DNA from 3 places in the Streptomyces synnematoformans genome. Region 1 is predicted to be linked to each of the others. Evidence: riboswitches for the same ligand, from Rfam matches in the RefSeq annotation. Region 1 holds a riboswitch; each other region holds the start of a gene.
The links. A riboswitch is a leader RNA that binds a small molecule or an ion and turns the genes downstream of it on or off. The one in region 1 is predicted to bind cyclic di-AMP.
Positions count from the first base shown of each region.

Region 1 (3,810 bases):
CGAGCGGCGCGAGTGCCGCCGACGCCGGTACGTGGGACCGGGTCGCCGAGTGCGAGAGCGGCGGGCTGTGGAGCGCCGACGAGGGCAACGGGTACTACGGCGGCCTGCAGTTGACCATGGCCATGTGGCAGGAGTACGGCGGCGAGGAGTTCGCCTCGCAGCCCGACTTCGCCAGCCGGGCGCAGCAGATCACCGTCGCCGAGCGGATCCTCGCCGGCATGGGCGCGGACAAGGCGTGGCCGGAGTGCGCGGACGACGCCGGGCTGGCGGCCGACCGCGACCGGCCGGAGGTCGACCCCGGCGCCGACCTGCCGCTGCCGCCCACGCTCGCCCCCGACCCCGGGGCCACCGACGGCGCGGACGGCTCCCAGGACGCGGACCAGGACGACGACGAGGACCGGCGTGCGGACCGCGACGCCGACGGCGGCGACGCCCGCGGCGGCGAGGAGCGCACCGGGAGCGGCGGCAAGCACCGCGGCGCCCAGGACCCCGGCGAGCGCGACGGGGCGGCCGGCGAGGACTCCGAGCGCGCCGACGGCTCCGGCCGGCACCGCGCCCCGGACGCCTCCGCGAGCCCCGCGCCCACCCCGTCCGACGACCTGCCCTCGCACGACGCCCCCGAGCCCCCGCGCGAGGCCGTCGAGACCCCGGGCGCCTCCGGGGCGCCCGACGCGACGGAGGTGCCCGACCCGGGCCGGGAGTGGATCGCCCAGATCCCGGGCGACTCGGACGGCGACGGTGACCGCGGGTCCGGCAAGTCCGGCGGGTCCGGTGAGTCCGGCGGCGATGCCGGGGCGGGCGACGGCAATTATACCGTCCGACCGGGTGACACCCTCTCGGATATCGCCACGGAGCATTCGCTGGAGGGCGGCTGGTCCGAGTTGTACGACGGCAACAGGAAGTCGCTCGGCACCGACCCCGACACCATCCAGCCTGGTCAGGAACTCGAATTGCGCGGTAACTGACCGGCGGCGGGTAAAGTACGCACGGATTAGTCATATTTGACGTAATCGGCTGACCGGGCTAGCTGACGGACGGAAAACCGGGCGCGGCACTTTCCAAGGTCTTTGAATCGCACACCCCTATGTGCTTACCGTCACATCGCTCGCCAACGCGAGCCCCGGTGATCGCCTCACGCCGAATCCTGTCGGCGTTCACCCGGGCCACCTGTGCATGAAGCACCGCTGACAGGAGCGGGGGACCCACGGTAAGCGCCGCTCCGGTCCAACGAGAAGGCGGACCGGACGGCTTGGGGTCAAGCCGCACGCTCGACGTACGGCCGGGCACTCACAGCCCGCACCCGACAGCTCACCTCGCAGGCGTCGGTGAGAAAAGAGCATCATGCTTCTTCCTGCCGGAACGGGTAAGCACCGCCGCCCCGCCGCACAGGCACGCCTTGGCACCCAGTCCCGAATGGCCGTACTCGTGGGCGCCACCGGAACCGCCATCGGGCTGCCGGTACTGGGCGCGCAGAACGCGTCCGCGGCCCCGATCGATACGTGGGAACGGGTGGCCGCCTGCGAGTCCGGAGGAAACTGGGCGACGAATACCGGGAACGGCTATTTCGGCGGCGTCCAGTTCTCCCAGTCGAGCTGGGAGGCCGCCGGCGGCCGCGGCTACGCCCCGCGCGCCGACCTGGCGACGAAGGAGCAGCAGATCGCCGTCGCCGAGCGGCTGCTGGCCATGCAGGGCCCGGGCGCGTGGCCCAACTGCGGCCCGCGGGCGGGCCTGGCCGCCGGCACCCCGACGACCGGGCAGATCGTCCCGCCCGCCCCGGAGGAAGCCCCGCAGGAGGCGCCGCAGGACACCGGGGCCCGCGGCGCCGGCGAGGAGACGCAGCCGGAGTCCCGCACCGTCTTCCGCGGCTTCTACTACGAGGTCCGCGAGGGCGACACGCTCGACGACATCGCCCGCCGCCACGGCGTGGACAGCTGGCAGCAGCTGTACGAGGAGAACAAGTCGGTCGTCGGCGCGGACCCGGACCTGATCCGCCCGGGCCAGAAGCTGAAGGTGAGCTAGCCCGCGGTCGTCCCGGCCCGTCCGGTGCGCGGGCCGGGACGACCGCGCCGTACGGCACCCGCCCCCGGCGGCGCCGGTCCGGGCACGTGACGTACCGCATACCGGCCACCGCATACCGTCTCGTACCGCGGAATGCGGCCGGGTGCGGACCGGGGCGGGCACCCGGGGCGGCTAGGCTCAGGGCGGAACCCGTAGCGAATCGCTCCGAAGGAGACACCGTGCCGTCGATCGACGTCGTCGTAGCCCGCGAGATTCTCGACTCCCGCGGCAACCCCACGGTCGAGGTCGAGGTCGGCCTCGACGACGGCAGCACCGGCCGTGCTGCCGTCCCGTCCGGCGCCTCCACCGGCGCCTTCGAGGCCGTGGAGCTGAGGGACGGTGACAAAGGCCGCTACGGCGGGAAGGGCGTGGAGAAGGCCGTGCTCGCCGTCATCGAGCAGATCGGCCCCGAGCTGGTCGGCTACGACGCCACCGAGCAGCGGCTCATCGACCAGGCGATGTTCGACCTCGACGCCACCCCCGACAAGTCGTCCCTCGGCGCCAACGCCATCCTCGGGGTCTCGCTCGCCGTCGCGCACGCCGCCTCCGAGGCCTCCGACCTGCCGCTCTTCCGCTACCTCGGCGGCCCCAACGCGCACGTGCTGCCCGTGCCGATGATGAACATCCTCAACGGCGGCAGCCACGCCGACTCCAACGTCGACATCCAGGAGTTCATGATCGCGCCCATCGGCGCCGAGTCGTTCTCCGAGGCCGTGCGCTGCGGCGCGGAGGTCTACCAGCAGCTCAAGGCCGTCCTCAAGGAGCGCGGCCTGTCCACCGGCCTCGGCGACGAGGGCGGCTTCGCGCCGAACCTCGACTCCAACCGGGCCGCGCTGGACCTGATCATCGAGGCGATCCAGAAGGCCGGCTACACCGCGGGCCAGGACGTCGCCCTCGCGCTCGACGTCGCCGCCTCGGAGTTCTACAAGGACGGCGTGTACGTCTTCGAGGGCAAGGAGCGCTCCGCCGCCGAGATGACCGAGTACTACGAGCAGCTCGTCTCGGACTACCCGCTGGTCTCCCTGGAGGACCCGCTGTTCGAGGACGACTGGGCCGGCTGGACCGTGCTGACCGAGCGGCTCGGCGGCAAGGTCCAGATCGTCGGCGACGACCTCTTCGTCACCAACCCCGAGCGGCTGCAGCGCGGCATCGACGAGAACGCGGCGAACGCGCTGCTGGTCAAGGTCAACCAGATCGGCTCGCTCACCGAGACCCTCGACGCCGTCGAGCTGGCCCAGCGCAACGGCTTCAAGTGCATGATGTCCCACCGCTCCGGCGAGACCGAGGACGTCACCATCGCCGACCTGGTCGTCGCCGTGAACTGCGGCCAGATCAAGTCCGGCGCCCCCGCCCGCTCCGAGCGGGTGGCGAAGTACAACCAGCTGCTGCGCATCGAGGAGATCCTCGACGACGCCGCCGAGTACGCCGGCCGCAGCGCCTTCCCGCGCTACAAGAACGGCTGAGCCGCCCGGCCCGTACGACATCGGCGCCGGCACCCGCCCGGCCCCGGCCGCACCGCGTAGGGTGCGACCGGGGCCGCCGACCGGCCACCGCATGCCGCCCGGGCGCCGGGCGCCCGCCCGGGGAGGAGGACGCGACACACATGGCCAGGGAGCGCTTCTCCACCACCACCCGGCTGAAGCTGCTCGGCGAGCAGGCCGTCAGCCGGGTCTCCGAGCGCGTCTACCGGGCCCGCCCGCCGCGCCGCAGCCGGCTGACCGGGCGCGCCGCGGTGCTCGCGCTCGTCGTCTG
Region 1 covers NZ_BAAAPF010000129.1:12,718-16,527, reverse strand. Annotated here, with positions in the region: gene ABD317_RS19435 (transglycosylase family protein) at 1-965, shown strand, start outside; cyclic di-AMP (ydaO/yuaA leader) riboswitch at 1,173-1,337, shown strand; gene ABD317_RS19430 (LysM peptidoglycan-binding domain-containing protein) at 1,414-2,019, shown strand; gene eno (phosphopyruvate hydratase) at 2,238-3,521, shown strand; gene ABD317_RS19420 (septum formation initiator family protein) at 3,662-3,810, shown strand, end outside.

Region 2 (3,810 bases), on a different contig from region 1:
CCCGCTGGTCGGCATCGTCATGGGCTCCGACTCCGACTGGCCGGTGATGGAGGCCGCGGCGCAGGCCCTCGCCGAGTTCGGGATCCCGTACGAGGTCGACGTCGTCTCCGCGCACCGGATGCCGCGCGAGATGCTCGCCTACGGCGAGCAGGCCGCCGGCCGCGGCCTGCGCACCCTCATCGCCGGCGCCGGCGGCGCCGCCCACCTCCCGGGCATGCTGGCCGCCGTCACCCCGCTGCCGGTGATCGGCGTCCCGGTCCCGCTGAAGCACCTCGACGGCATGGACTCCCTGCTGTCCATCGTCCAGATGCCCGCGGGCGTCCCGGTCGCCACGGTCTCCGTCGCCGGCGCCCGCAACGCGGGCCTGCTGGCGGCCCGCATCCTGGGCGCCCACGACGGGGAGCTGCGCGACCGGATGGCGGCGTTCCAGCAGGAGCTGAACGACCTCGCGACCGAGAAGGGCCGCCGGCTGCGCACGAAGGCGGCGGACCAGGAGCCGTAACCGCCGCCGACCGCGGGCGGGCCGCACCCGGCTCCCCCAGGCGTCGGGCAGGATCCCCCACCCGGACGACGCACCCGGAGCCCCGGAGGCCGCGGTGTCCGGATAGCGTGAGCGCGTCACAGCCGCACCGCCGCGAGTGGGAGAGACGACCATGGCCGACCTGCTGGACCGGGCCCGCGCGCTCCTCGCCGAGCACCCGGTCGCCGACGGGCACAACGACCTCCCCTGGGCGCTGCGCGAGCAGGTGGCGTACGACATCGACCGCCGCGACATCGCCGTCGACCAGAGCGCGCGGCTGCACACCGACATCCCGCGGCTACGCGCCGGCGGGGTGGGGGCGCAGTTCTGGTCCGTGTACGTGAGCACGGAGCTGGCCGGGGACGCCGCCGTCAGCGCCTGTCTGGAGCAGATCGACGTGGTGCGGCAGCTCGTCGACCGCTACCCCGGGGACCTGCGCCTGGCCACCACCGCCGACGAGGTGGCGGCGGCCCGGGCCGCCGGGCGGATCGCCTCGCTGATGGGGGCCGAGGGCGGGCACTCCATCGCGAACTCGCTCGCCACCCTGCGCGCCCTGCACCGGCTCGGCGTGCGCTACATGACGCTCACCCACAACGACAACACCGACTGGGCCGACTCCGCCACCGACGAGCCGCGGCACGGCGGGCTCACCGCCTTCGGCGAGGAGGTGGTGCGCGAGATGAACCGGGTCGGCATGCTCGTCGACCTCTCCCACGTGGCCCCGGCGACCATGCGTGACGCGCTGCGCGTCACCGAGGCGCCGGTGGTTTTTTCCCATTCATCCGCTCGTGCCGTATGTGACCACCCGCGCAACATTCCTGATGATGTGCTGGAAATGCTCCCTGCCAACGGCGGTGTGGCGATGGCCACGTTCGTGCCGAAGTTCGTCCTGCCGGCCGCCGTGGCGTGGACGGCGGAGGCGGACGCGTACCTGAACGCCCGCGGCCTGGACGCCCTCGACGCGTCCGACGAAGCGGTCCGCGTGCGCCGTGCGTTCGAGGAGGCGAACCCGCGGCCGCAGGCGACGGCGGCCACCGTGGCGGACCATCTGGACCATATGCGCGAAGTGGCGGGAATCGACCATATCGGTATCGGGGGCGACTTCGACGGCACCCCGTTCACCCCCGCCGACCTCGCCGACGTGGCCGGTTATCCGCACCTCGTCGCCGAGCTGCTGAACCGCCGTTGGTCGGAAGAAGACCTGGCCAGGCTGTTGTGGCGGAACGCGCTGCGGGCGCTGCGCGACGCCGGGGAGGTGGCCCGCGACGTGGCCGCTCGGCGCGGCCCGTCGGTCGCGACGATCGAACAGCTCGACGGCCCGGGGAAGTTCGGAAGTGACTGAAGTGACATATGTCACTCACAGAATTCTCACGTGATGGGGCAATGTGTCCGACTCCTCGGGCTTTCGGCAAGTCTCCGCCGCGGAGGGGCAATTGACGCGTTGCTCGTGATGCGGAGATCGTCTGCATGATCCCGGTGTGACGCGGGGAACGGCCGTGGCGAGTGCGCGCGGCTTGTTCTGTTTTCGGCCGTGTGTTTACGGTGCTCGCCGTGCTCGCGCCACCGATGCGGGCACCTCGTCGCCGTAACGCCGAATCCTGTCGGCGGCGACGGGCAAGCACTTCAGCTTTCACGGCAGGAGCGGGGGACCCAGGTAAGTGCCGGACTGCGCGTATGCGCGGGACGGCTTGGGGTGAAGCCATGCTCCGCATGGCCGGGCATCTCCAGCTCGAACCCGACAGCTCACCTCGCAGGCGTCGGAGAGGAGCATGTCCATGTCCGCACGCGGACGTCACCGTCGCCTGGGCCGGATAGCCCGGGGCAGCAAGGCCCTCGTCATCACCGCCGGCAGCGCCGGCGTCGCCCTCCCCCTCATCGCCGGCGGCCACGCCCAGGCCGCCTCCGTCGACACCTGGGACCGCGTCGCCCAGTGCGAGAGCGGCGGCGACTGGAGCATCAACACCGGCAACGGCTTCTACGGCGGTCTGCAGTTCGTGCAGAGCACCTGGGAGGGCTACGGCGGCACGCAGTACGCGCCGCGCGCCGACCAGGCCACCAAGGAGCAGCAGATCGAGATCGCCGAGAAGGTGCTCGCGTCGCAGGGCCCCGGCGCCTGGCCGGTCTGCTCCGTCCAGGCCGGGCTCACCCAGGGCGGCCCCGCCCCCGACCTGGCCACCGGCGGTGGCGAGGAGGCGCAGCAGGAGAGCGAGCCCGAGGCGCAGGCCGGGTCGGAGCAGCCCGCCGGGCAGAAGGCCGCGCAGCAGGAGCAGGCCCCGCAGCAGGAGCAGGCGCCGGAGAAGAAGTACGAGAAGGCCGGCACCTACACCGTCGTCTCCGGCGACACCCTGTGGGACATCGCCCGCAAGCACGGCATCGCGGGCGGCTGGCAGTCGATCTACGAGGCCAACAAGGACGTCATCGGCGGCGACCCGGACCTGATCTTCCCCGGCCAGCAGTACGACTTCGACGGCGGCGAAGAGGTCACCCTGGAGGAGCCGGAGAACGCCCCGGCCCAGCCCTCCGCCGCGCAGGAGGAGCAGCCGGCCGAGGAGCCGCAGCAGGAGCAGCCCGCCGCGGACGCCCCCGCGGGCGGCTTCTCCGCGCCGGTCGACGCCGCCCCGTCGACCCCGTACCGGGCCGCCGGCGGCTCGTGGTCCAGCGGTTACCACACCGGTGTCGACTTCTCCGTCGGCACCGGCACCCCGGTCAAGGCCGTCACCTCCGGCACCGTCGTCAAGGCCGGCAACGGCGCCGACGGCGCCGCGTACGGCATCGCCGTCGTGATCAAGCACGACGACGGGCGCTACAGCCAGTACGCCCACCTGTCGTCCGCCTCGGTGAGCGTGGGCCAGACCGTGGGCGCCGGCGAGCAGATCGGCCTGGTCGGCTCCACCGGCAACTCCACCGGCCCGCACCTGCACTTCGAGGTGCGCACCAGCCCGGACTACGGCTCGGACATCGACCCGCTCGCGTACCTGCGCGGCAACGGCGTCTCCGTCTGAGGGTCCCCCGTAGGCGCGGCGCAGCCCCCCGTTTCCGGCGGAACGGGGGGTTTCGCCTGTCCGGGTACGGGGCGGGTGGCCGGCGGCGCCGCGCCGGGCTACGCCGCCGGGCGGCCCATGGCGCGGAACGTCCAGCCCGCGGCGCGCCAGGGCGCCGGGTCGAGGGTGTTCCGGCCGTCGATCAGGTGCGGCCGGGCGACGACCGCCGCCAGGTGCCCGGGGTCGAGGTCGCGGAACTCCGGCCACTCGGTGAGGTGCAGCACGACGTCCGCGCCGCGCAGTGCGTCT
Region 2 covers NZ_BAAAPF010000296.1:110-3,919, reverse strand. Annotated here, with positions in the region: gene purE (5-(carboxyamino)imidazole ribonucleotide mutase) at 1-502, shown strand, start outside; gene ABD317_RS29650 (dipeptidase) at 654-1,862, shown strand; cyclic di-AMP (ydaO/yuaA leader) riboswitch at 2,100-2,292, shown strand; gene ABD317_RS29645 (transglycosylase family protein) at 2,296-3,522, shown strand; partial or broken gene ABD317_RS29640 (UDP binding domain-containing protein) at 3,621-3,810, opposite strand, start outside.
Region 2: it holds a riboswitch for cyclic di-AMP, as region 1 does, so the genes downstream of both, ABD317_RS29645 (transglycosylase family protein) here and ABD317_RS19430 (LysM peptidoglycan-binding domain-containing protein) in region 1, are expected to answer to the same signal.

Region 3 (3,810 bases), on a different contig from region 1:
GTTCCGCACCGGGCACCACCCGGGCACGTACAGCCCCTTCGTCCTCTTCCGGTTCGCCCTTCCGGAGCTGCCGGACATGATCTACACCGAGTACCTCACCGGCGCCGTCTACCTCGACGGCCGGCACGAGGTGGCCTCACACCTCGCCGCGCTGGACCACATGGCGGCCCAGGCGGCGACGGCAAAACGCACGAAGGAGATCCTCCGGGACTTCCGCAAGGAGCTGTGAATGGAACGCATCTACAACGGTATGCCGGCCGCCGATCTCGGTGCCGAGGGCTGGCGCAAGCCGTGGAGCGGCGGCAACGGCGGCAACTGCGTCGAAACCATGCGGCTGCACGACGGCCGGATAGCGGTGCGGCACTCGGCCGACCCGCAGGGCCCCGCCCTGATCTACACGCCCGGCGAGATGGACGCGTTCATCGAGGGCGCCAAGGCCGGCGAAGCCGACTTCCTGCTCTCCCGGAGCCCGGAGTGATCCCGTACGACCCGGCAAACGGGGGTGTGGCCCGCAGGCGCTGACGGGGGCCACCGGCCGGGAACAGAGAGGGAGGGGACACCCGCGGGGTGTCCCCTCCCTCGGCGTTCGCGGGCGGGCCGCGCGGCTCCGCACCGGGGCGGCGCCGGTGGAATTCCAAAAATCATGAACTGTGGGTGCACGAACCGCTGCCTTCCGCGACGCAACGGCGTACGGTATGCCCCCGATAGCCCTCATCCGCCACTCGGGGAGGCCACGATGAGCGCATCACCACCCTCGTCCGCGGGCGCGGCCGCGGCCGGCGCCGACCCGGCGGTACGCGTCGGTGTGCTGCTTCCCAGGATGCCGGAGGAGCCCGGCGGCTGGCTGGCGGAGTGCGCGGCGTACGACGCCGCGGGCGCCGACGCGCTGTGGCTGGACGGCGGTCCCGACCCGGCGCACGACGTGCTGGCGCTCGCCGCCGCGCTGGCCGGCGCCACGAACCGGGCGAAGCTCGTCGTCGCCCTGCCCGACAGCGTCCCGCAGGCCGCGTGGCTGGCCCGGGCGCTGGCCACCGTCGTGCTGCTGAGCGAGCGCCGGCTCGCGCTCGACGCGGACTCGCGGCGGTGCGCGGAACTCGTCGCCGTGGCCCCCACGGTGCCCGCGTTCCGCCGGCTGGCGCCGGCCGGGCCGGGGTACGAGGAGCCGGGCGCCGGGCGCTGGACTCCGGTGGCGGCACCGGCCGGACCGGCGGCCTGGCGGGACGCGCTGGCCGGCGCCGCGGACCGCGGCGTGCACGGTCTCGTCGTACCGGCGGGGCCGCCGCTGCTGGCGGAACTGCGCCGCGGCGAAGGTGCCGAACGTCACACCCGCACCAGCCGCCCCACGCGTGCGCGCGCCGCCACGGAGCGTCAGACCACGCGTGGATCCTCGTGATCCTCTTGTGATCTGCCGTTCGATCTCCTAGTGTCCGAGTCGTTCGCAGACGCGAGCACCGCGCTCCGGTACGCCGAATCCTGCCCGTCGGAGCCCGGAACCGTCGTCCCCACAGCCGTTCGGGCAGGAGCGGGGGAACCACTTCTCCGTCGGCCGGAGCCACGGTGGCAACCGCACCGGGCTCCCCGACTCGGGGTGAAGCCGCACAGCACGACGCGGCCGGGCAACTCCAGCCCGAACCCGACAGCTCACTTCGCAGGCGTCGGAGAAAGAGCGAGCCACCATGGCCGGAACCGGCACCCGGCGCGCGCCCAAGACGCGCTCCTCCCGCCGCTACGCCGCCGCCGCGGGAGTGGGCATAGCCCTGCCCGCCATCGGCGGCGCCGCGGCGACCGCCGCGCACGCCTACACGGTCGAGAAGGGCGACACCCTCTCGGAAATCGCCGAGGACAACGGATTCGGGGCCGACTGGCAGCGGCTCTACGAGGCCAACAAGGCGGCCGTCGGCGACAACCCGCACCTGATCCTCCCGGGCCAGGAGCTGGACCTCGAAGGGAAGGCCGAGAGCAAGCCCGCCGAGGCCGACCAGACCGCCGCCAAGACCGAGAAGAAGCAGCAGCGCTACGTCGAGCACACCGTCGGCGCCGGCGAGACGCTGTCCAAGATCGCCGCGAAGTACGACGTGCCCGGCGGCTGGCAGCGCGTGTACGTCGACAACGAGAAGGCCATCGGCGGCAACCCGGCCGCGCTGAAGGTCGGCACCGAGCTGCGCATCGACACCCAGGGCGGCGGGGTCGACCGGTCGATCGACCCGAACGGCTCCTCGTCCGCCGGGAGTTCCGGCGGTTCCGGCGGCGCCACGGAGGCGTCCCAGGCGAGCGTGCCGACCACCACGTCCGGAATCCAGGCCGCGGCCCGGGAGATCGTGCCGGCGGACCAGTTCACCTGCTTCAGCAACATCGTGGAGCGGGAGAGCGGCTGGGACCACACCGCGACCAACCCCTCCTCCGGTGCGTACGGCCTGATGCAGGCGCTGCCGGGCGACAAGATGGCCTCGGCCGGCTCCGACTGGCGGACCAACCCGGTGACCCAGCTCGAATGGGGCCTGGACTACATGAACGAGCGCTACGGCAGCCCGTGCGGCGCCTGGGAGTTCTGGCAGGCCAACAACTGGTACTGACGCCCGGGGCCTGACCCGCGGGAGTCCGTCGCCGCCCCGTCGTGCGGATGCGTCCGCGCGGCGGGGCGCGGCTGTGCGCCGGCTACGCCCCGACCGCCGGCCCGTCCTGCGCCGGGCCCCGCGCCGGGACCGGGGCCGCGCTCAGCTCGGCCAGGTCGTGCGCCGCCTGCGCCAGCAGCCCGCGCATCGCCGCCTCGGCCGCGTCCGGGTCCCCGGCCCGGACCGCGTCCAGCACCGCGCGATGGCTCGGCACCGGATCCCCGGGGCGGTGCCCGGGGCCGTGCACGAGCTGGTCGCGGGCGGCCAGGCCCGTCGCGATGACCAGGTCCATGCGCGCCAGCAGCTCGTTGTGCGAGGCGGCCAGCAGGGCGCGGTGGAAGGCGAGGGCCGCCGCGACGCCCGCCGCGGAGGCCGCCGTCCCGTCCCGCGCCTCGGCCATGGCCGCGAGCGCCCCGTCCAGCGCGGCCAGGTCCGCGGTGGTGCGCCGCACGGCCGCCAGCCGCACCGCCGCCGGCTCGACGATGCCGCGCACCTTGTCCAGGTCCCCCAGCAGCGGGGAGGCCGCCCGCGCGGCGGCGCCGTCGCCCTGCTGCCGTCCGGCGGACTCGAAGCGCCAGCGCAGCACGTCGGTGTCGAGGAGGTTCCAGTCGGAGCGCGGCCGGATGAACGTGCCGCGCTTCTGCCGGGCGTCGACCATGCCCTTGGCGGCCAGCACCTTCAGCGACTCGCGCAGCGCGGTGAGGCTGACGCCCAGCTCGGCCTGCATGGCGGCGAGGTCGAGGGTGGCGCCCTCGGCTATCTCGCCGCTGAGGACGCGGTGCGCGATGGCCTCCACCGTCTGCCCGTGCACCCCGCGGCGGGCGTAACCCGACATGGCCTCGTGCTCCTCCCTGTGTCCCGAACTCCCGTGCGCCGCACCGGCCCCGGCTCGGCCCGCCCCGCTCAGGCCGACGACTTGACGACGCTCCAGCCGCCGTCCACGACCAGGCTGGCGCCGGTCACGTAGGACGCCTCGGGCGAGGCGAGGAAGGCGACGGCGGCGGCCACCTCCTCCGGCGCGCCCAGCCGGCCGGCGGCCGTCTGCTCCGCGCTGGCCCGGCGCTCCTCCTCGGGGACACGGTCCCACAGCCGGGTGAGCACCGGGCCGGGCAGCACGGTGTTCACCCGCACCGCCGGGCCGTATTCGACGGCGAGTTGGCCGCCGAGCGACAGCAGCCCGCCCTTGGCGGCGGCGTAC
Region 3 covers NZ_BAAAPF010000171.1:11,376-15,185, forward strand. Annotated here, with positions in the region: gene ABD317_RS22850 (helix-turn-helix domain-containing protein) at 1-229, shown strand, start outside; gene ABD317_RS22855 (DUF397 domain-containing protein) at 230-478, shown strand; gene ABD317_RS22860 (hypothetical protein) at 737-1,393, shown strand; cyclic di-AMP (ydaO/yuaA leader) riboswitch at 1,497-1,670, shown strand; gene ABD317_RS22865 (aggregation-promoting factor C-terminal-like domain-containing protein) at 1,677-2,573, shown strand; gene ABD317_RS22870 (FadR/GntR family transcriptional regulator) at 2,656-3,447, opposite strand; partial or broken gene ABD317_RS22875 (SDR family NAD(P)-dependent oxidoreductase) at 3,516-3,810, opposite strand, start outside.
Region 3: it holds a riboswitch for cyclic di-AMP, as region 1 does, so the genes downstream of both, ABD317_RS22865 (aggregation-promoting factor C-terminal-like domain-containing protein) here and ABD317_RS19430 (LysM peptidoglycan-binding domain-containing protein) in region 1, are expected to answer to the same signal.